4 regions of the Peribacillus sp. BM1 genome follow, and region 2 is predicted to be linked to each of the others. Evidence: riboswitches for the same ligand, from Rfam matches in the RefSeq annotation. Region 2 holds a riboswitch; each other region holds the start of a gene.
The links. Region 2 has a riboswitch for cyclic di-GMP ahead of AC1MGI_RS19705 (type II secretion system protein). Riboswitches for the same ligand answer to the same signal wherever they lie in the genome.
Positions count from the first base shown of each region.

Region 1: linked by a shared signal. The riboswitch ahead of AC1MGI_RS03375 (methyl-accepting chemotaxis protein) and the one ahead of AC1MGI_RS19705 (type II secretion system protein) in region 2 are both predicted to bind cyclic di-GMP.
Region 3: linked by a shared signal. The riboswitch ahead of AC1MGI_RS14780 (aspartyl-phosphate phosphatase Spo0E family protein) and the one ahead of AC1MGI_RS19705 (type II secretion system protein) in region 2 are both predicted to bind cyclic di-GMP.
Region 4: linked by a shared signal. The riboswitch ahead of AC1MGI_RS21545 (aspartyl-phosphate phosphatase Spo0E family protein) and the one ahead of AC1MGI_RS19705 (type II secretion system protein) in region 2 are both predicted to bind cyclic di-GMP.

Region 1 covers NZ_CM155259.1:674,700-680,752, forward strand. The annotation lists gene AC1MGI_RS03370 (EAL domain-containing protein) at 1-847, opposite strand, end outside; gene AC1MGI_RS03375 (methyl-accepting chemotaxis protein) at 1,257-2,966, opposite strand; cyclic di-GMP riboswitch class I at 3,133-3,221, opposite strand; gene AC1MGI_RS03380 (DegV family protein) at 3,777-4,619, opposite strand; gene AC1MGI_RS03385 (response regulator) at 5,226-5,912, opposite strand; gene AC1MGI_RS03390 (sensor histidine kinase) at 5,950-6,053, opposite strand, start outside.
Region 2 covers NZ_CM155259.1:4,115,344-4,121,396, reverse strand. The annotation lists gene AC1MGI_RS19710 (type II secretion system F family protein) at 1-1,110, shown strand, start outside; cyclic di-GMP riboswitch class II at 1,178-1,261, shown strand; gene AC1MGI_RS19705 (type II secretion system protein) at 1,577-2,017, shown strand; gene AC1MGI_RS19700 (prepilin peptidase) at 2,269-3,024, shown strand; gene pilM (type IV pilus biogenesis protein PilM) at 3,042-4,013, shown strand; gene AC1MGI_RS19690 (PilN domain-containing protein) at 4,022-4,612, shown strand; gene AC1MGI_RS19685 (LysM peptidoglycan-binding domain-containing protein) at 4,612-5,574, shown strand; gene AC1MGI_RS19680 (SPOR domain-containing protein) at 5,668-6,053, shown strand, end outside.
Region 3 covers NZ_CM155259.1:3,054,188-3,060,240, forward strand. The annotation lists gene AC1MGI_RS14765 (PadR family transcriptional regulator) at 164-448, shown strand; gene AC1MGI_RS14770 (DUF2812 domain-containing protein) at 502-1,041, shown strand; gene AC1MGI_RS14775 (hypothetical protein) at 1,345-1,518, shown strand; cyclic di-GMP riboswitch class I at 2,020-2,102, shown strand; gene AC1MGI_RS14780 (aspartyl-phosphate phosphatase Spo0E family protein) at 2,137-2,286, shown strand; gene AC1MGI_RS14785 (VOC family protein) at 2,641-3,129, shown strand; gene AC1MGI_RS14790 (YhfM domain-containing protein) at 3,380-3,805, shown strand; gene map (type I methionyl aminopeptidase) at 3,960-4,700, shown strand; gene AC1MGI_RS14800 (hypothetical protein) at 5,412-5,786, shown strand.
Region 4 covers NZ_JBWXPJ010000002.1:140,198-146,250, reverse strand. The annotation lists gene AC1MGI_RS21550 (protein-glutamine gamma-glutamyltransferase) at 906-1,775, shown strand; gene AC1MGI_RS21545 (aspartyl-phosphate phosphatase Spo0E family protein) at 2,044-2,193, opposite strand; cyclic di-GMP riboswitch class I at 2,229-2,311, opposite strand; gene AC1MGI_RS21540 (hypothetical protein) at 2,766-2,939, opposite strand; gene AC1MGI_RS21535 (DUF4179 domain-containing protein) at 3,165-4,187, opposite strand; gene AC1MGI_RS21530 (sigma-70 family RNA polymerase sigma factor) at 4,171-4,707, opposite strand; gene ltrA (group II intron reverse transcriptase/maturase) at 5,227-6,053, opposite strand, start outside.

The DNA of each region.
Region 1 (6,053 bases), 960 kb from region 2:
TAAATTGTCCAGTCTGCATATTAACAGACCAAACCCCTACATCAAGATTATTATAAACTTTGGAAAACTGCTGTTCTTTTTCCGTAAGCTTGGACTCAGTATGCTTACTGTTCGTAATATCTTGAATGAACCCGATTACACGAACCGGAAGACCCTTTTCTCCAAAAAGGACTTCTATTTGCACATATACATGACGAATGGCGTGATCTCTTCTCACAACTCTACATTCAAAATGAGCACTGCCATTGTTTAATAAACTTTGCCCGAAGGCCCGTTCAAGTTTCGGATGATCATCTGGATGGACAAACTCTAGAATTTGCCGATATGTTGGCGAAAAGTTTTCCTCTTCGCTAATGCCTAGAATCAAACGTTTTTGTTTCGAGCAATACGTCTTATTGCTCATCATATCGTAATGGAAACTGCCCATATTGCCGATTTCTTCAATGGTATTAAAGCTTTCTTTTGACAGATAAAACTCTTTTTCCTGTTCCTTTAGATCCGAAATATTTTTTATAATCCCATACACTTCCACGCCATCAGGTGTAGCGATCGGAACAAGGGTAACATTCGTATAGCGAGTGTTACCATTCTTGCAAAGGACTAAGCAATTGAACCTATTTGTTTGACCTAAGAGAGCTTCTTCGAAATATTGTTTTTGTTCATATGTATAATCTTGTATAAAACTATCTAAAAATGGTCCATCGAAGTCTTGTTCCGTATAGCCAAACTGCTGGGCAAATGCTTCGTTATAGATTAGTAGATTCCCACTGACGTCCAATTTGATAACCGCATTCAGGTGATCGATAATGAGAGAATGAAAGTCTTCCTCCCTGGTCATTGAATTCATGCTAGTTCCCCTGGTTTTCCTTTGAAAAGACTCTTCCATTTCAATAATCCCTCTCATTCTGCATCTCATTAATGATCACCACAAAAAAGGTCCCCCAAAAAGGTGGACATACGATTTTCAATAAAGATATATGTCGATTTCCATGAAAAAACAGTTTAATCTTGGCTTTACGTTCCTACAACGTTATTATCATACGTATCACAACAAATAGAATCTACCTTTTATGTTTTTATTTGTTAATAATACCACACTTTTGAACTGAATAATTCTGTAAGATAAGCAAAATCGAGGCTGCCCTATAACAAAAGGGTCTGACCCACATCTACAATATACTGTTTATATAACACAATAAACGCTGTATAGAGTGTGAAGTCAGACCCTTTAAGGCAGCCTTGATAAAGAATTTTTATTACACTTTAAATCTCCCAATTTGCGCTTGTAATTCTTCAGCCATGAGAGAGAGCGTGGCTGCGGATGATGTGATTTCTTCCATCGATGCCAATTGTTCCTCCGTCGCGGCTGCTACATTTTGTGTGCCTGATGCCGCTTCCTCGGCAATTTCAGCTAATATTTTTTCTGATTGGAGGACTTGTTCAGACCCTGCTGAAAGCTGTTGGGAAGCAGCAGATACTTCCTGTAATTGCGCCGATATCTCATCAATAGAATAGCGAATTTGCGCAAAAGATTCCCCCGCTTTATTCACTACGCCAATGCCATCAGTCACTTTGCTAGTTGTTTGTTCCATTGATTGAACAGCAAGGTTTGTCTCATCTTGGATTAATGTAATAAGGCCAGAAATGCTCTGAGCCGATTCAGCAGATTGTTCGGCTAGTTTGCGTACTTCATCCGCTACTACAGCAAACCCTCTGCCATGTTCACCTGCTCTTGCCGATTCGATCGCAGCATTTAATGCGAGTAGATTCGTCTGCGAGGCAATATTTGTGATCACTTCTATGATATTGCCAATCTCTTTTGAACGTTCACCTAATCCTTTTACAATTTGTGCTAATTGCGTAACTGTCAGATTAATTGAATTCATTTGTTCGATCGTCGTTTGAATCGCTTCATTCCCTTCCACGGCTTTTTGTGAAGTATCGACCGAATTGGCAGATATACCTTGGCCATGAGAAGCAATCTGTTGAATACTTAACGCCATTTCTTGTACGACCTTCGAACTCTCTTCTGTGCTTCTCACCTGCTGTTCTGCTCCTTGTGCCACTTCCTGAATGGTGTTTGCAATTTGCTCACTCGCTTTACTTGACTCTTCTGAACTTGCTGTCAATTCTTCAGAGGCAGCAGCTACTTGTTCAGAAGTGATATTCACCTGCGTCATCAACTCTCGTAACTTCAATATCATCTTATTAAAAGAAAGCGTTAATTGGCCGATCTCATCTTTGGAGCGATAGCTTCCTTCAACGGTTAAATCGCCATTTTCCGCACTTTCCATAAGTGTCTGCATTTCTTTAACCGGATTGACGATCATCCGAGTAATAATAAATCCAACCACACCTTTTATCAAAATAGTAAGAATAACGATAATGATAATAAAATTCTTACTATCTTGAGCGCTTGCTGTATTGCTTTTAACTAGGTCATCCGCATATTTCTCCAAATACACGCCTATTTCATTCATTAATGAATTGGACTTTTCACGTGCAGGCTGTACGTCTTGCTTGTATTCTGTATACGCTACACCCTTATCACCTGCAAGTGCCAATTTAAATACATTCTCTACCTCATTCAAATATCTCTGATACTCGGTCTTAAATTGAGAAAGTTGTTCCACCTCAATTTCAGATAAAAGACTTTTATCTAACGCCTGTATCAACGTTTCATTATCCTTCTTTAACGCGTCAATTTGATCTTTTAATACCTGTATCTCTTTTGTATTGGATGTAAGCAACAACTCGAGTGTACTATTATCAATCGCCCTTGTATTTATGCGAATTTGACTTTGCCATTTCACAGGAAGCAGAGCATCCCAATACATTTGATCTGATTTTTTATCCATTTGATTCAAATTATAGAATCCAGTACCACCAATCACACCAAAGATGATGAAAGAAATAAGTATTAGTACGAACAGTTTCCTACCGATTGCAGCATTACGTAATCCCATGATTCCTACTCCTTTTCTGTACCTTTTAAAGTTAGTTTCAAATTCATTTGAGCAAAAAAAAAACAGAGTCCAGCTATACCTGTACTTATTTCAGATAGTCTCTCACTCTATTAATAAACTATTATGACAATTTAGTGTGTCCTATTTATTTAGATATCCTTTTCCTTTTGGCAACCTGGCGATCCTTGTCCACAAGTGACTTTAGACCCACGGCTTTGCGTCCTCCCCTTTCGATGAAGTTTGCTATTTTCTAGAATGGTAAATCTTACATATCTATTGATATATCGAAATTATACCATGGCCACTACCAATAAGACAGAATACCCACTCAATTTTACGAGTAATCCTTTCGTACTAGCTAAGATGTAATAACGTAGTTCGATATAACTCTACGAATATCAAGAATTAAACCACTAAAATGAACTAGATGACATTTTTTTCAAAAGATATTCATTCGATTACTCATAATTATGACTGATTTATGCAAAGTTATAGCAATATGAAAAAAAGAGTCCGGTCCCAAGCCTATTTCACGCGGAAAACCTGAGCTCCCTGTACCGTAGATCAAGATTACAAACTGAAAAATGAGATGTACGGGCCAGAGTGAGCTCTTTTCGTGCCAGATTTGATATTTACGGGCCAGAGTGAGCTCTTTTCATGCCGCATTCAAGATTTACGTGCCGGAGTGAGCTCTTTTCGTGCCAGATTCAAGATTTACGTGCCGGAATGAGCTCTTTTCATGCCGGAGCTAGATTTTCAAGCCAAATTGAACCAACAAAAAACGCCCACCCCAACAGAGGTAAGACGTTCTTATACCTTATACCAACCCATCGCCATCGATCCTTCACCAAGATGTGTGCCAATAACTGGTCCAAAATAGCTTATATCGAATTCAACATTTGGATATAACGCTTCGAGTTCCTTTTTCCATTCTTTCGCTTCTTCTTCACGTTTTGCATGGATAATCACTGCTTTAAACGTACCACCTTGAGCCAAATCTTGACCAAGTAAATCTGAGATTCGCTTCATAGCTTTTTTCCGAGTGCGGATTTTTTCAAAAGGAACGATTACTTTGTCTGAGAAATGAAGGATTGGTTTGACTTGAAGAAGACTGCCAATCAATGCCTGTGCACTGCTTAAACGTCCGCCACGCTGTAATTGTGCCAAATCATCCACCATAAAATAGGAGCGTACTGATTCCTTGATAACTTTCAATCGGGCAAGAATCTCGTCTGGACTTTTTCCATCTAAGGCCATCTTAGCTGCTTCGAGCACATAGAAACCTTGTACATAGCAGCTGATTTCAGAGTCAAAAGCGTACACATCCAGACCCTCAACCATATCTCCTGCACTAATCGCGCCTTGATACGTTCCGCTAATTCCGCTCGATAAATGGATACTCACGACTGCATCATACTCTTTCGCTAATTGCTCATATTTCTCGATAAATAAACCTGTTGGTGGCTGAGAGGTTGTCGGGAGCTTGTCCTCCGTTTTGACTACATTGTAAAAATCATCCGCCGTTATATCAATTTCTTCACGATACGCCTCGTTACCAATCACTACGTGAAGCGGAACCATATGTATATGAAATTGTTTACGTATTAGTTCTGGGATATATGCGGTACTGTCCGTAACAACTGCCGTTTTCATAAAACATTACCATCCTTATTTCATTATTCTCGTTTATACTTAATTACCGTTTTATCCCGCATTAACGCGCAGTAAAGCTCCTACCTCAAGGCTTAGAGGAATCGAGGTAGCGGAAAAGTCCGATTGGTGAGATACAGTGAAACTTACCGCTGTGATCTTCAGCGGTTTAGTTGAACCAATCGGGTTCGTACTGTCGATTGATCGAAGTGGTAGCGAAGATCTTAGCGACAGTAGAACGGGACTAACAATCAGTGGGCGATGAAGAAAAACCCACTAATTGAAGTTTCACTTTATACGATACCGTCTCTGCTCGCATTATAATGTTGTGTTACCTTTAACAGAAAGTCGTCAAAACAAATGTGGCCCTGCAATTTTAAGTCTAGATCGTGAGCCCTTGGATTTGGATTGCGAGACATAATTCCCCGCGCGTGAAAGTCAGATTTCGAATCGCGGGACCTCAATTAGACGTAATAGGTTCTTTCTTTTGTCCTGTCTGAACCCCCCCAAGCAAAAATCGCCCAGTCTTAATCGTTGTAACATCGATTAAGCTAGACGATTTCCTTTGGTTTCCTCCAACATTTCAGCTGTGGACATCCAATCATTACTTTACTTCACTTCAACCCAACCGTTTTTAATCGCTGAAATGACAGCTTGTGTACGGTCATTGACATTCATTTTTTGCAAAATATTGCTGACGTGGTTTTTCACAGTTTTTTCACTGATAAATAGTGTTTCACCTATTCCACGGTTACTTTGGCCATCTGCTAGAAGCTGAAGCACTTCACATTCCCGACGCGTTAATAAATGAAGTGGTTTTCTAATTTCAGGAATATATAGGGAAGATTCTCTCTCTGTCATCTGCTCAATAGCAATTCGACGATATTCTTTCACTAGATTGTGAGTAACTTTCGGATGTAGGTACGATCCGCCATCTGCCACTACTTTCACCGCTTCTACTAAAGCATCTGCGTCCATTTCTTTTAACAAATACCCTTGTGCCCCAGTCTGAAGTGCATGGGTGACATAATTTTCATCATCATGAATTGATAGAATGATAATCTTCACATCTGGATAGCGCTCAATGAGTAATTTAGTTGCCTCCACGCCGCTTACTTGTGGCATATTAATATCCATGATCACCACATCTGGGCGGTGCGTTTCTACTAAATTCATCGCTTCACAACCGTCATCCCCTTCTGCAACTACATCAAATGCAGATTCAAATTCCAGGATTTTTTTTACGCCTTCACGAAAAAGCTGATGGTCGTCTATAATGACAATACTTGTTTTCAATCGTGGTTCCCCCTTTGTTCTCTTACCATATCTAAGTTTAGTATTCTATACGATCATTCAATGGCACCTTTACTGATACGAGTGTCCCTATTCCTTGATGCGAATCAATCGTCATTTCACCTTCCAACAGCTCGACACGTT
Region 2 (6,053 bases):
GAAACAGGGATAGCTGTGACGAGTATTGATGAACTAAGGGGCATTTTATATAAAGAAATCTCCTTGGGTAGAAAAAACATAAAAAATCGTGATTTTATTATCTATCTGCGCCAGTTTTCAACATTAATTCAAGCAGGGATCAGTGTTGTAGAAGCGACAAAGATTTTGGCGGAACAAACATCGAGTAAACTGCTGCGAAAAACATTAGAACATATTGTGCAAAGTTTAGAAGAAGGAAACCCTTATTCTGAAGGAGCAGAAAAGCAACGAAATGTGTTCCCGCCTCTCTTCATAAATATGATGCGAGCGGGTGAAGCTGGCGGGAATCTAGAAGAGGTTCTGGAACGGATGGCAGTTTATTTTGAGAAACAGTATCAGACAAAGCAAAAAATACAATCGGCGATGATGTATCCGGCAACGGTTGGATGCTTGAGTGTAGGGATTATCATTTTTATGCTATCTACCGTTGTCCCTACTTTTGCAAATATGTTTGCATCATTTGGTAGTGAGCTTCCTTTTTTTACAAAGCTAGTACTCAATCTTGGCGGATTTTTTGAAAGGTTTTGGTGGGTATTTCTCTTATTAGCAGTTGGATTATATATCTTCATTCGCTATATACGATCCAATAACGAGATGAAATACTATCTTGATTATTGGCTTTTAAGAATGCCTATCTTCGGGCAACTGATTCAAAAGGCGGAGATTGCAAGAATGACGAGAACATTAAGCTCGCTTTTCAAGAGTTCTGTGCCAATTTTGCAATCTTTAACAATGGTGGAAAAGATTTTAGGAAATGAAGTGTTAACCAAGGTGATGAAACAGTCGCGACTTTCGATTGAAAAAGGCGAGTCCATGGCCATTCCGATGGAAAGACACTGGGCATTTCCGCCTATGGTCACGCAAATGATCATCGTCGGTGAAAAATCTGGTACTTTGGATGTCATGCTAGATCGCGTCGCTGATTTTTACGAAATGGAAGTAGACAATGCAACAAACCAAATGAAATCTCTCATTGAACCTTTTCTCATTATCTTTCTAGCAGTAGTTGTTGGAGGCATTGTGGCAGCCATTGCCGTTCCGATGTTCACTATATTTAACGAAATCCAATAAAAATGTTCAATATAGTAGAAAAAGTAGTTGTCAACTAGTGAATGAGTCTTATATACTAGCAATATATAAATAGATTGGAAACTGTGATTGATCATTTTTATCTGGGCACTTAAATGATCAGGAGTGAGTAGTGCAACCCGCCAATGTATATTTAATTCAAAATTATTTTTGAATTTAAATATAAACGTGGCGGTTTTTTGGTATGAAGGACATGGGAACGGGGCCTCGCGACTTATTCATATAGCTAATCTACTTAGCGGGTTTACTTATATGATCGAGAAAGCATCCGAAAACCCGGCTCCGCACCGCCATCATTGTGATTAGGTGAGTGTAGCGTGCTTCATGATCGATCTTTCATAGTAACTGGTGGCGTTTTAACGCCCTTTTAGGTTTTGTATGAAGTTTCAAGCTGTTTTATTACACCGTGTTAGATTACATAAAAAAATGAACTGAGGAGTGAACGTACATGATTAAACGAATAAAAGGCCTTATTAACAACCAAAAAGGGTTAACACTAGTGGAACTTTTGGCTGTAATCGTGATCTTAGGGATTATCGCAGCAATTGCGGTGCCGAGTATTGGGAACATTATTGATAATAGTAAGAAGGATGCACATATTGCGAATGCGCAGCAATTGGTGGGGGCAGCGAGATTGGCTGTTGCGGCGAATGATCAGACCATATTGAATGATAAAGATGGTATCACGTCAACTGATTTAATGACGGCTGGGTACCTTGAGTCAGAACTTAAAGATCCTGATGGAGACAAATACACCACAGAGCAGGTTGGAATAGCTAAAGATGCAACAACTGGTAAAGTAACATATACAGTTACGCTAAAAGGTGCAGAGAGAGGGATTACAAGTAATAATGATGTATCGAAATTAACTAGGACGGATGTTAAATAAATGCTATAAATATTGCTAAAGAGTATAACATAAGGTAATTTTCCACTCCTTTCCACAAGGAGTGCTTTTTTTATCCAATAATAATGGTCCTGCTTTATCAATCTACTAAATCTTCATCAAATAATCATCTCCAATTCAATCCAACTTCCTGTATAATAAAAGTACCAACATGACGTTAAAGCACCACATCCGGTATGAAGGATGATTTATTGAAAATAAGGAAACCAACTCCAACAAAAAGGGAGAAATCCATGACACTATTTATTTACAGCTACATAGGTATTTTAGGCTTAGTTCTCGGATCCTTTTACAATGTCGTCGGTCTTCGGGTACCGGAGAAACAGTCAATCGTACGGCCGCGGTCACAGTGTCCAACTTGCAAAAGAACGTTGACAGCTACGGATTTGGTGCCTGTGTTGTCATATGTCTTTTTAAGAGGAAAATGCCGGAACTGTCATTCGAAAATATCGCCGCTCTATCCACTTAATGAGCTTTTAACGGGTTTATTGTTTATGCTTGCATTCTATGAATTTGGATGGACAGGTGAACTAGTAATTGCACTTACCTTCATCTCGTTGTTAGTCATTATTTTTGTATCTGATATTGTCTATATGATTATTCCTAATAAAGTGCTGTTGTTTTTTGTTCCTCTTGTTTTAGTTGGCCGTTTAGTCGTGCCATTAGATCCGTGGTGGGATATGTTTGTCGGCGCGGTCGTTGGCTTTGGTCTGCTTTTTTTCATTGCTGTCATTAGTAAAGGCGGCATGGGTGGGGGAGATATTAAACTGTTTTTCGTGTTGGGCTTGGTTCTCGGTCTCAAGCTGACTCTCCTTACCTTTGCCTTGGCAAGCTTCTTTGGAGCCTTGTATGGAGTAGCTGGCATGATATGGGGGAATTATAAGAAACGGCAGCCGATTCCTTTTGGTCCATTTATTGCAATGGGTGCGTTGCTTTCCTATTTTTATGGGAATGAAATCTTAAACTATTACTTTACTATGTTTTATTGAAGCGGGTGATGAAGAGAGTGAGTGCATTTAATAGACAACATCGGGTTCATCTAGCCATTAAAGATCGGTATATGCGGTTTGTGGAATCTGGAAAAAAGCGAAAACTGCTAGCCTATGGGCAAAAGAGCCTTCCAGATGGTGTGATCGTTGAGGGGCAAATTAAAGATCGTGAAACGCTCGAACTGATTGTCGATGAAATGGTCGATCAATGGAAGCTTAAAGGGAAAAAAGTTTCTTTCTGTGTACCTGATTCAACGGTAATCGTTAGGAAAATTCATGTTTCGAATGAAATTCCAGATCATGAACTGAATGGCTATTTATATATGGAATTGGGCCAGAGCATCCATCTGCCTTTTGCAGACCCTTTAATCGAAGCTGTGCCTTTAGAAAAAACGGCTGAAAACCGAGACGTGTTGTTATTTGCTTCAAGAGAAACCGTGTTACATGAATTTACAGCATTATTAAAGCGGGCATCTCTTAAACCTGACATTGCAGATCTATCAGTGCTATCGCTATATAGAATGTATTATCATCTAGGTCTTGCTAAGCAGGATGAGCATGTATTAATGGTGCAAATTGGGTTAGATGCATTTGTTTTATCTGTTTTTAACGAACATAAACCCGTTTTTTCGCGTCATTATCCTTTGGAATTTCATGATGAGCACTTTGAACTTTCTAAAAGTCGCAGTGGCTCGGAATTTTATTCTTGGGTGGGTGCACTGAACGAATTAAACAGCCAATCTCAGGATATTACCATGGAAATCGAACGTTTTCTATCCTATTATCATTTCAATCTTACAAAAGGAAATCATCGTATCTCAAAGCTCGTTTTGTCAGGAGACCATCCTTGTATGGAAACTTTTTATTCGGCTATACATACTGCGATTGAAGTATCCGTTCAGCCATTACTTGAACCACTATTTCAAACGAAAAAAGGAATGAACATCCCTCCTGTATATGCTGAATGTATTGGACTAGCGTTAAAGTAGGTGTCAACATGCTTGTAGATATTAACTTATTACCTAAAAAAGAAAAAAAACGACGTACCGTTGTCCTCATGATTTTGTTGACGGGGATCGTGCTATTGGTCAGTGGATTCTTCTTCATGACTACCTATCAAGCACAGAAGGCCCGATTGGTAGAACTGGAGCAAGAGTTAATGTTGACTAAAGAATTAAAAGTCGCGAAGGAAAAAGAGCGAACTCAGAGTGTTGAGTCCAAATCTGTGCGTGAATTGACAGCGGCGATTCAATGGGTTGAAGAACATCAAAGTTCAACCTTTTTCATCATGAGAACTGTATCTTCATTATTACCTGAACGAGGGTTTATCGTAGATTTTTCCTATCAAGAAGATGGGACTGTGCAGCTTACTGTTCAGTTCGATTCTTCCCGGGAGGCAGCTTATTACTTGAAAAGTATTTCAAATTCAGCCATTATTTCAGGAGCTAAGTTACAAACCCTTTCAACCGAGAAGCTTGGGGATGGTGTGACAGCGGAGCCTATCCTTCCACGTTACAATGCACAATATGAATTAACGGTGGACAAAGCAGCCATTCAAGCATCAATACATGGGGAGGTAGGGTCATAATGCTTTCCCAAAAAGTAGTGTCGTTGATTCTCACATTTTTGTTGCTTTTTTTTATCATAGGTGTGAGTGGCGTGTATTATTTTGAATATAAACCATTACAGGACAAAATGGCTAGTCTTAACCGTTCGATTACGAAGGAAAAAGATGAGCTAGAAAAGCTAGATCAAAAAGAGCAGAAGAGTGTTGCCATTAATACGATGGCTCTACAACGGAAGCTTCCAGTGAGTGAACTTGTTGATCAATTTGTATTATTGCTTGAAGAAGTGGAAGTAGCATCTGGTAGTCTTATTACGAATCTAGCATTTATAGATGCCGAACAAGCAGGTGATTCGGTTGATGAATTAGAAGCTGGGAAACTTGAGACAGCAGTAGAAACATCAAATACAAATCCACTACCTGAAGGAGTAAAGAAATTAACAGCGGTCATTACGGTTGAATCACCAACTTATCTTGAACTGGAATCATTTGTGAAAGGACTCGAGAAATTGGAGCGCCTTACAAAAGTAGAAAGCCTTCAATATACCGGACTCAAAGAAAGTAGTCGTTTAATGAACGCAGAAGATAGACTTACATTTAGTTTAACAGTAGCTACTTATTATTATCCTAAATTAGAAGAACTTAAAAATCAGCTTCCAAAATATCAGGAACCGAAACCAGCCAATAAGATAAACCCATTATTTGAAGCGAATCTTCCTCAGCTATCGGAGAAAAAAGCAGAGGAAAAATCGAACAAACCAGCTGAGCAAGATAAGGATACTGACGGGAAAATTGTTAAACGGAATCAAATAACATACAAAGTGTACACCCATAAAGTGCAACCAGGGGATACCCTTTTTCAACTTGCCATTTTATATTATAATAGCCGAAACGGTGAAAAGGTGATTAAAGATTGGAATCATCTGAAACAACTTGAAGCGAATACGACAATTGAAATTCCTGTTCCTACTGATGGCAAAAATTGACGAAAGCTATTGATAACGAGACGACAAAAGTCTTGTTATTTTTTTTTATTCCTATGATAGGATGGAAAAAAATGTGCGTAGGGGGCGAAAAAAATGGACAACCCAGAAAATAAAAAAGGAATCACCATAAAAATTAATGGCGAGGAAAAGCCCTTGGTTGAAGATGATCGTAGCGATAGCGTTAAAGTAGCTGAAAATCAAACTTCTGCAGCAATCGAGCCAGAGGATGAAAGCTTTGATTGGGTATTTCCTAAGGACGAGGGTGTATTCTATCAACCCGCCACTTCTACGAAAAAGAAAAATCCAACGATCCTCGCATTTGGCGGTAAACGGAAAAAAACAGGTAATAAATCGGGATACGCTCTTAAACTTCCATTTTTAGCTATTTTATTTGCGGTGATTATAGGTTCAAGTCTAGGTTTAATCGTGTTGAAAGCAATTACGGCTGATAAAGAGGTTGCAGCTGTCCCTGTTGAATC
Region 3 (6,053 bases), 1.1 Mb from region 2:
ATTTCCTTAACGTTGTGTAAATCCTCATTTTCTTGACGCTACCCAAGCTAAGAGAGGCTTTAGTGAAAGAAGAATTAATGGACTTCTAATTGACTTGTATATCATTAAACGATACATTATACTTAATGATATATCATTTAATGATATACGAAGGAGGAGTATCATGGGAAGAAATGTCTCATTAGAAATGGGGGATCTGACGGACACAGCTTACTATATTTTATTGTCTTTAGTCGATGCGAAGCATGGTTACCTCATTATGCAAACGATTGAAAAAATGACCGATCAGCGATTTTTAATTGGACCTGCCTCTATGTATACAACAATCAAGAAACTGTTAGCTACCGAATTAATTCAACTGTTTGATGACCATAATCCGAAAAGAAAAACCTATATTGCAACAGAAAAGGGCATTGAACTTTTGAAAAAAGAAGTAAAGCGAAGATGAGAAATGGTATTACATGCAGAAGAAGTATTTAACAGAAGAGGGGAGCAGTTATCATGAAAAAAGTTAAATATATTTCTAGTTGTGGTTTAGCATTTTTTGAAGAGCAAGAGATGAAAACGCTTGCCGAATATGCAAAAAAGGGATGGATTTTAGAAAAATTTGCAGGGATGGGATACAAACTAAGAAAAGGGGAACGTAAGAACATTGAGTATTCACTGGATTATCAAAAGGAAGAAGATGATGAGTATTTTGCCTTCTTTGAAGCTACTGGATGGTCACATGTATGCTCTGTAGGAAATGAGATTCATATATTTAGTGCCCCTACAGGAACCAAGCCAATCTATACAGACAGACCAACTACTATTGAAAAATATGAACGAGAAAAGAGGTATATGGGGAAATCTGCTCTTCCATTCTTCATTTCCACTGTTGTATTTTGGTTGCTTAGTGTCTTTAGTCATTGGGGATGGGTACCTGAAAGTATCGGGAACATTTTTCAAGTGTTGGGGCTGATTTCCCTCATCATTCTTATCCTTCCAGGCTTGCCATATCTTTCTTATCAATTTAAATTATTGAAATTACGAAAGGAATAAATGTCTCTATATCGATTAAAAAAGTTCGGAAACAAGCAAAATTTTCACTATCTGGGTGTTTTAATTTAACAAGCACAAAAGGATCTTCCAGTGAAGATCCTTTTTCAGTACCAATAACATAGCATTATGTAAACTATTTTTGAATATATAATACATCAATATACATAAAATAGAGTATATAGCATAGTCAGAGTAACTTTTCTTAAGTTATGACACCTATACATATCTACATTTAGTTTAGTAGAAAAATAAATTTCCCGTTGGTATAATTTTCAGAAAATAGATAAAAGGGGGCGACAAAGATTGCAAGGTGAAACTCCATACGATAAGCTTCCAATGGATTTATTAGTTAAATTTTATTATGAAGTAAACATAAATATCAAAGAAGGTATCTTGTCTGAAGCTATGTGTCATGGAATAGAGTTAATAAAACAAGCAGCTAGTAGAAGGGGTATTTCTTTACTAACTGTTCGATGATTTGCTTACAAGATGAATAAAGATAGCTGATATTATTATCGTTCCACCAATCACTACTACAGGAAAAAAAAGAGTATTGATGAAATGATTATAAATCCATTTATCATACATTAAACCCACCTCAGTATTATTCCTTTAGTATGCTTATAGAGGTTGTTTTTAGTTATGGGTTCATTTTTATTTTCGTTAAACGGTATCCATTCGGAATCAAGGTCAGAATATACCCCGTCTCAAATAGTTCAATCTTTGATATAGTAATGTTTCACAAACATAGATTAAAAAAATCATGCAATTTAAGATACATATGATTGTGATTGGCAGCCTTATCGTTCTAACGCATACAGGGGCTTTAAGGTATAACGTATGCATAAATTACCTTTAGATTCTTGTTCAACTAAAGGACCATATTGTTAAAGGATCCATGAATCCACCTTCTTGTCAATTATTCCGATAGCAACAACAAAATGCGACAAATTTCGGAATCTAATTACAGTAATATATAACGAGAAAAGGCAAACTTATTGAAAAATAAGGACGCAAAACTACAGGTCTAAAGTTTTGACTATGATGGCTGAGTTGCCTGAAATAATGTATTATTTTAGGAGGATACCTTGTTGGATGGACGATTTAGAAAACAGGATTAATGAATTGAAAAAGGAATTAATTCTGATTGCAAAGGAAACAGGCTTAAATAGCCACGACACCATTAATTGCAGTCAAAAATTAGATCAGCTTATCATGGTTTACCAAAAACATAGGGCGTTTTAATTAAACAAGCATTTAAAAGGATCTTCCAGCCGAAGATCCTTTTTCAGTGGCTATAAGAAACTTTATGTTAACTAGATTTGTATAGAGTATTCATGTGATACTTTAAGGCCTTGTTGTAGGTTTGAAATAAAGTCGCGATGCTTTACCTCTTTGGATATGGTTATCTAAAGGGGCATTTTTATAATGAAGGGAAAGAACATCTAAATAAGAGGTGGATTAATGAATTGTTAATTGAAAATAAATTGTTCCGTTAAAGGGACAGTTTGTTGAATAAAGAGGAAAAGCTATTAAGCAATCGAGAAGAAATCTTTAGGAGACATATGTGATAAAATTAGGAAAAAGGAGGTATGAAATATGAAAATCCATAGAATAGATCATGTGGGTATAATCGTCAATGATCTTCCTGCCGCGAAAGCGTTTTTTCTTGACTTTGGCCTTGAAATGCTAGGGGAAGGAAAAGTGGAAGGCGAGTGGGTGGAGCGGATGAAGAGGATAATAGGGCTTCAAGACGTTAAAGAGGAAGTTGCAATGTTGCGAACGTTAGAAGGTGACGCAAATATAGAACTAGTAATGTTGCGAACGCCAGACGGTGACGCAAATATAGAACTAGTAAAATTTCACACGCCATCAGATGAAAATGGCATACAGCGTCCTTTATCAAATACTCTGGGTATCCAGCATATTGCCTTTGCTGTTGAAGATATTGAAGCCCTTGTTACCAAATTGACAAAGAAAGGCGCAGGACTTATTGGTGAGATACAAAACTACGAAAACGCTTATAAATTATGCTACGTTCGTGGGCCAGAAGGAATTATTTTGGAGCTGGCTGAGGAAATTAAATAAAATATCCAATCTTTTTTATCAAAACAGCAAAATCGTTGATAAGAAAAGAAAACACTTTGATCAATCTTTTTTCAAAATGGTTTCTTTTCTTTGGCTGCTAAATAAGGGTTGGTCCAATACTTTTACTCAAACTTTATTCAAAACCTACACATGTTCAATTAAAGGGCCAGATTGCGGAATAAGTGTCAGGGTTATTAAAGATCTATTTTGATTTACATGATTGTCGAATTAGAATGGAAGGAGTAAGATTTTGCCGAGAAGAATTACTTTGTTGCTATTTTTATCTTTCTGCACGTTCCTTTTGTTTGGTTGTCAATCCCAAGATAAAGAAATGACACTATTAGATAATATTTCATCTATTTCTATTTCCGACTCTAATGGTTATCGTGGAATGAATGAAAATTATTTTATGACAATTGATGAAGATACGCGTATATCAAAGATTGAGGAAGTTTTAAAGGATGCAAAAGGCAAAAAACAAAAAGTTGATGTTGTTAAAGAAAAACCAGATTATGATATATTAGTCCGTTATAAAAATGGGGAAATCCACGGATTACATCTTGTACTTGGAAACACAGGGGAGAAAAGCAGTATAATGTATGTTGGACACGAAGACAATGGATTCGATATTTCTTCTGAGGATACAAAAATATTAACGGACATGTTAGATAAATAATATTCCGTAATCGGGCGCTTTTCCCTAATAAGGATTAGCACCAATATCCCATATAAGGGCCATATTGTTGAGGAAAACGCGTTCCTTTTATGCTAGAAACTAAATGGAAAATGGAATACAAATCATAAAATACTTTAAAAAGTGAGGATATACAATGGTTGCAAAGACTGAAGAGGATTTTAATGGATTAAAAGTAATTGGAGAAATTTGTGGAGCGATTCGAGATGAATTAGTCCGTTGTACGAAACCTGGAATTACCACAAAAGAACTCGATGAAATTGCGAGAGAGATGTTTGAAAAAGCAGGAGCCCAATCTGCCCCAAAAGGAGAATACGATTTTCCTGGCTTTACGTGCATTAGCATAAATGAAGAAGTAGCGCACGGGATTCCAAGGAAACGGACCATTCAAGAAGGGGACATTGTAAATATTGATGTTTCAGGTTCAAAAAACGGGTATTTCGCAGATACTGGAATTTCCTTTGTAGTAGGAAAAGGAGAGACAATTTTACAGAAAGTATGTGACGTTGCTAAAGAAGCATTCGACGCTGGACTTAAGAAGGCAAAACCAGGTTCGAAAAAAAGCGCGCTCGGAAAAGCTGCACACAATGTAGCAAAACAGCATGGCTTAACAGTCATAAAAAATCTTACTGGACACGGTATTGGGCGCTCAATTCATGAAGCACCAGAACATATTTTCAATTACTACTCTCGCTGGGATGACGAAATTTTAAAAGATGGTATGGTAATTGCCTTTGAACCTTTTATTTCTACATTTGAAGAGGAAGTTTTCCAATCCAAAGATGGCTGGACCTTCTTAACCAATGAAAGCTTTGTGGCTCAATACGAACATACGATTATTCTTACCAAGGAAGGACCGATTATTACTACATTGTAAGACCATTAATACCACAAACGGACGCTTTAATTTAACAAGCAGCTAAAAGGATCTTCCAACCGAAGATCCTTTTTCAGTACCGATAAGCGTGATTATGGTAACTAGATTTGTATAGAGTATGCATATAATCCTTCGGGATCTTCTTCAACTCCCATGAAAATAAAAAAAGCTCAAAATCCAGAAAAAACCACAACAAAATAAACCCAGTAAAAACGCTTTTTAAAAAAAGGCTGAGCCTTATGAGTGATCAGATTGAGTTTGGTAAATCGTTAAACAAGAACTTCCAATCATAGCAAATTAGGTAGAGGCTAGCGCGACGACCGAAAAAGGATTAATCTCCCATGAGTGCTACCCATAAAGGGCGCGACAGTCGGTGGTACACCGTGGTCGTCGGAGTCAGACTAACGGATGGGCTCAAAGGCACCATAGTTCAACGACCTTCTTCGCCAGCTAATAAAACATTATCGACATAGAGATCAATTTTCATTCTCTGTGGTGAAGCGCTGATTTTTGCGCTTCATGGATGGCTAACGGGGCAGGTTAGTTTAACTAGAATACCTAAGCCTATATTTTAGAAATTCGGAGGGGGCTTGAGCACAAAAAACGTATTATATGGAAAATCATATAGGAATAGTACCTTACTAGATTAAATAAAATGATAATAGGAAGAAATGAGGTGATTTTATATTAGAGAAACTTAGAAAAATTAATATGAAAACTGCTGTATTTATGGGGATTATTTTTTACTCTTTGACTATCTCAATCCATGTTCTAATTATTAGCGGCATTATTCCATTCACATGGGTTAATGGCGGACGCTCTGAATCCTTCGCTACGCAGCTACCAATATCTATTATCAGTATAATTATTTCTATTATTGGAGGAGTGTTTACGCTGATTGTTGGCAGAAATATACTATATACATACAAAAGAGGAATAACCGTTATATGCTGGTTTTTTGTTGTACTTTGGTCTTTTGGGTTTATACAACAATTGTTTGGAACACCTTTTGAAAAAATGGTTTGTTCGTTAATATTGTTCCTTGGAGTCATCTCGAACTTACGTATGGCGATTGTAAAAAGATAGCAGTAACACTAAAATAAAGAATGCACTTAAACTAACGGGAGCTTGTGCGGCCGAGCCTAGGTCGTATCATATAGCGGGTGGGATTCCCGTCGAGTAAGAACTAGCCATTCACTCATAGCGAGTCTTGGAGGGTTAATGGTAACATTAGCCTTTAAGCGTAGACAGTTAGGTGGCGGGCCGAAAGCCAAATGGTTGGAGGGATTGAGCTCCATAATGTTAGTAAATCGAGAGGGCTGATGCCTTAAGCACAGCAGAAAGCTACATTTT
Region 4 (6,053 bases), on a different replicon from region 2:
TAACCAGAAGCTTATAGTCGATTTTATTTTATTACAAAATAAAAACAGACAATTTAGTAGTTAACTTCCTACAAATTGTCTGTTTCGTCGTTTATTTTATGCCCACGCACTTCTTTTGCTACAGCTTTTGTAGCTTCTTCTTTTGTATCAAAAATACGCCATTGATTGTTAATCATTGTCAATACCATTTTTACACCATCCTTTATCTATAATTTTTAAGAAATTAGTCTTTTTGCTCTTTTCTATTTCGTTTCTATGGTTATATTATACAATTTGAAGCTTTTTTAATCAAAGTCAATGAAAACGTAACCATTCACCATGAAAGCGAGAACATTACCCATGAAAACGCAATTAATTTAATTATTCTTAAAATTCCATTGTATATCTCTTGTTTTCGTGTATTTTTAAAATAAAAAGACATTTAACATTAAGTGTCCCAGATTAATCTAAAAAAAGTATATTACACGTTGTAGCTATTTTTCAAAATCTATTACCCCATTATGCGCACAGATTTTTAAAGTTTGTAGAAATCATTGTTTACAACACCTTAATTTTAAGTCGCAATATTAGGTTTAAAAAGTATGCATACTTTATACAAAAATAGTTACCATAATCATCTTTATCGGTACTGAAAAAGGATCTTCGGTTGGAAAATCCTTTTAGCTGTGTGTTCAATTAAAGCGCCCGATTGTGAAAGAACATAATGGGAATTTTAAATAACTTTATTGTCAATCAATATTTGTAGAACAAGAAAAATTTAATTCTTTTTTCTGCATTCTTAGCATATGTAAGGATCAGGGTTCTCGACCACAGCGATACCCAAAATTAAAAATAGACAGATTGTTTTTTGTTTAAATACACTAGGTAATAATACAATGATACTTAAGCTTGAAATGAGGGATAGTATGATCCAAATATCGGGGAAGGATATTCAACAAAGCGGCATGTGGCCGTCTGGTAGTATTGAAAGTGTAATTATTCAACGAATGCAGGAAGATAAGATCGTTAATTCGTATCAATCCATCGAGGAATTATCGTTTGAACTCAAGTTACGAAAAAGCATCATTGCAAGTGCAAAAGCTATGAACCAAGGTGATGCGCAGTTTGAAATCTTAGCAAATTCTCGTTGCAATCCTCAATACTGGCATTTGACAAATACCGGCGGATTCCAGCTTAGGCATGATGTAATACCATCTGATGCGATACAAGACATTTACAAGAATAGTTCACTATATATGTTTGAATGTGCCACTGCAATAGTGATTATCTATTACCATGCCGTTCTAAATAGTATGGATGAACATTTATTTAATCAATTATTCCAAAACCTCTATTTATACAGTTGGCATGTAGATCCTGATCTCGGTATACAATCCATTCATACGGATCATTACTTACCTGGAGATGTTGTTTATTTTAATAATCCAGACTTTGATCCAGAAACCTTCTGGTGGAAAGGAGAAAATGCCGTTGATCTTGGAGATGGTACATATTTTGGACATGGATTAGGAATCAGGACAGCTGAACAAATGATTCGAGCTTTGAATAAAAGGAGAAAACCAGGGAGTACTCAATTAGCCTATCTGATGAATTTAGTCATAAGGCCATCTTTTAAACATTTGGTGAAATTAGCGATGCTGCCACGTGGTTATACGACTAATAAAATTCAACATGTCGTAATAAACCATAACGAAAGTTCGATTTCATATGATCGATATCTATTCTATTTAAATAAAGTGTACAATCAGATGACCTATATAAACCCATTTCCATGATGATGGGTTTATTAGTTTTTAAATTAATTCATTAATAAAAACTTTCATGACCAAATTAGTGGGTTGGTTAGCCATTCTTATTGGCACCTATCTTTTGAATCAAATTCGATAGAAGTTGGGTTTTCGTTACACCACTAACTGGCCCTTTAGTTGAACAAGGCTTTAAAGTATCACATGAATACTCTATACAAATCTAGTTAACATAAAGTCTCTTATAGCCACTGAAAAAGGATCTTCGGCTGGAAGATCCTTTTAAATGCTTGTTTAATTAAAACGCCCTATGTTTTTGGTAAACCATGATAAGCTGATCTAATTTTTGACTGCAATTAATGGTGTCGTGGCTATTTAAGCCTGTTTCCTTTGCAATCAGAATTAATTCCTTTTTCAATTTATTGATCCTGTTTTCTAAATCGTCCATCCAATAAGGTAACCCCCTAAAATATGTATATTATTTTAGGCAACTCAGCCATCATAGTCAAAACTTTAGACCTGTAGTTTTGCGTCCTTATTTTTCAATAAGTTTGCCTTTTCTCGTTATATATTACTGTAATTAGATTCCGAAATTTGTCTCATTTTGTTGTTGCTATCGGAATAATTGCCAAGAGGGTGGATTCATGGATCCTTTAACAATATGGTCCTTTAGTTGAACAAGAATCTAAAGGTAATTTATGGCCAATCACAATCATATGTACCTTAAATTGCATGATTTTTTTAATCTATGTTTGTGAAACATTACTATATCAAGGATTGAACTATTTGAGACGGAGTATATTCTGACCTTGATTCCGAATGGATACCGTTTAACGAAAATAAAAATGAACCCATAACTAAAAACAACTTCTATAAGCATACTAAAGGAAAAATACTGAGGTGGGTTTAATGTATGATAAATGGATTTATAATCATTTCATCAATACTCTTTTTTTTCCTGTAGTAGTGATTGATGGAACGATAATAATATCAGCTATCTTTATTCATCTTGTAAGCAAATCAACAAACAGTTAGTAAAGAAATACCCCTTCTACTAGCTGCTTGTTTTATTAACTCTATTTCATAACACATAGCTTCAGACAAGATACCTTTTTTGATATTTATGTTTATTTCATAATAAAATTTAACTAATAAATCCATTGGAAGCTTATCGTATAAAGTTTCACCTTGCAATCTTTGTCGCCTCCTTTTATCTATTTTCTGAAAATTATACCAACGGGAAATTTATTTTTCTACTAAACTAAATGTAGATATGTATAGGTATCATAACTTATGAGTTATGATACCGTTTGTTTTAGCGAATTTAAAAAAGCCGATTTCTAATTTGAAATCAGCTTAAAAATTTAGTTATTCAATTAAAGCGCCCTTTAGTTGAACAAGGAAAAGTTAAAAAGCTAACTATTTTTTAAATAGTTCCACCTCACCAATTCCTTCTACAATAAGTTCTAGATTTTGGGAATTGTTATAAGATGTAATTGGGAAGTTTGTTGAAATAATCGTTTCGTTATTTTTTGTACTCTTTCTAAAACCAGTTGCCCGATAATCATTACCATCCTCATCTATGATTTTCATATCTACATCATTATCATATATTCCATCCAACGAAAATGTTAGATTTAATGATGTTGGATTTGCGCTGGCTTTGGAAACTTGAATGACAGATGACTGATCCTGCATTGCATATTGAATAATTACATTTGATTTTTCTTTATTATTGTTGGCGAGTGACAGTCCCCAATTTCCATCAATTTTTTTGAATTCTCCCGTACTGTAGAAAACATTGATACTTTCCACTTCTATTACAGCGTCTTTTAAAGGAGGGATAACACCTTCATTAGAATCGGATAACACATCATATTGAATTCTTCCCGTTTTTACATCCAATATTGGATTTTGAACCTCAGCACCAGATATATAATTATTGTCACCTTTCAAGGGTTTTGTATCTGGAATAAATTCATCGATGTATTCTCCATCACCATTTTTTAATCGGTAATCCATCGAGACCTCTCTTACATTATTTAAATTTGAGGGATCTTCAAATACTAACTGAAAACTTAATCCCACTTTATTTGCGTCCGAAAAATGCTTATCTAGTGTTACTTTAATACCTTGATCGGTAACTGAACTATTATTTTCTTGTATAAACCCATTATTTATGGCTTGTTCTATGCCCTTATCTCCAAAGTTAAAGAATTCGTTGATACTAGCCATTACGTTTTCATTTGTAAGAACTACACCAGTTACGATAAGAGCGCAAGCAGCAGTTGCTGCTCTTTTCCAAATGAAGTTGACTGTTTTCTCCTTTGATTTAGCTCGTATAATATCATAGGATTGATCCAGAGATTTCCTTACCTTAACAGGTATTTCTTTCTCTTCACTCATAATCTGATTAAACTCTTTTTCAAAGCAATTTTTCATATACCATCACTCCCTCATTTTTATAATAGTTGTTTCTTAATATCGATTTGGCCCTAGAAAGTCTGGATTTAATAGTCCCTTCAGGCTCCTTTAAAAATTCACTAATTTCTCTAACATTTAATCCGATAATATAATATAAAATAAGGGCTAACTTATAGACTTCGTTTAAACTATTAAGAGCATCATCTAGTTCAATTTTTTGAAATTCATCATCTCTCTTTTGAATAAGTAAATTCTCATCAATGACCGAAACGTTCTTGTTCTTGTTGAGTAAGCTGTTACATTTATTGATTAAGATTTTACAAATCCAAGTATTGAAGTACTCATCATTTTTTAGAGTATGTAATTTTTCATAAGCCGAGATAATAGCATCCTGCATAGCATCAGCTACATCTTCATCATTGTTCAACAATCTACTTGCAGTCCGGTACAATACATCCTCGTATTGCTTTACAAGTGAAACAAACGCTTCTCCATCGCCCTTTTTTGCCTTTTTGACCAAAGCTTTAAGTGATCCCATTTCAGCACCCCCTAACTAGTTGTTTTGTTTTTCAATATATTAGATATGTAAGATAACCAATTGGTTGCATTGATAAAATGATTTTATAAATCTCTTGAAAAATAAGATGATAGACATGTTGGACGTACAATGTGTCAAACAGCAAGTAGGCTTCCTCTAATGAAATCAAAATAGACTGAACGGTAAAAAACCGATCAGCCCATAAACTTAAAAGAAACATAGATTCCCACTGCTAACTCATCAATAAACCTTGCTATTCGATCCCTCCATTACCTATCCTGTCCTTGAATGGGAAGTCGTTAATGAAGTAAATGCCTACAAAATTCCTTCTATATTTTAACATAAATATCCGATTTCGTTTTAGAGTATTATTTAGTTAAAGTAGCAATAGGTAAGCCTTTGAAGTCATCTCCAGCTTTTCCCCTGCTCCGCACCGAACGTGCTAGTTTCCCAGCATTCGGCGCTCCATCTATCGATGTATACTGGATTATAAGTTCTTCGTTACCCTTAGACGTGAGATTAATCTACCTTTTCAAGCCCACATTCCATTCGGTATTGGTTTAGTTTCTTTATCATTGAAAAATTTAAACCGAATTTCTGTATTTCTGATGTGATTATTTCTGTATTTTTACGATGCACTAGCCGATGGATGTCCCTATGAAGGATGCGAAGATTGTTGAATCTGTCCGTTCCTCCAAGATGTGTTGGTACATAATGATGGCAGTGAACTTCATTAGCGGTTAGATTCCAACCTGTGATTTCACATTTTCCAATCTTCATACTAAAACGGCTGATGCGATTATCCATATACTCAACCGTCCTACCTGGAAGATTTGCCTTCATTAGTCTGCTGATTTCTAGGCTGACATTCGGCTTCAGTTTATCGTAAATTCTCTTTCTGCCTTCCTCCGTAAAAAGGGATAGGGTTGGACTAAAGTTCATTGCATTTACTGTTCTAACGTCCCCAATCGGAAACAGGTGGACTCCTGCGATTTTGAACGTTTTAACTTGTGTGCTATAGAACTTTTTGTAAGCAGTACTAGGATTGATTGGATGTCCATATTTCCCCACGGGACGAAGGCGATTATACAGAAAGGCTTTTAATTCGTAGGCAAGACGTGAGAATTCTAGATTGACATGTGTAGCTCGGTTAAAATAATTGTGAATGCCTAAAACAAAACTGTTAAAGCGTAAAACATTTTGAGTGGTAGGGGATGCTTTTATCCGTAGGATATGGATTTTAGCTTGTTCTTTGAGTTTCTCCCGCTTCTTCCGTTTAATGCCCGTGTGGGCAACTCTTTTACTTCTCTTCTTATTCGCTTTAATTGTAAAACCTAAGAATTCGG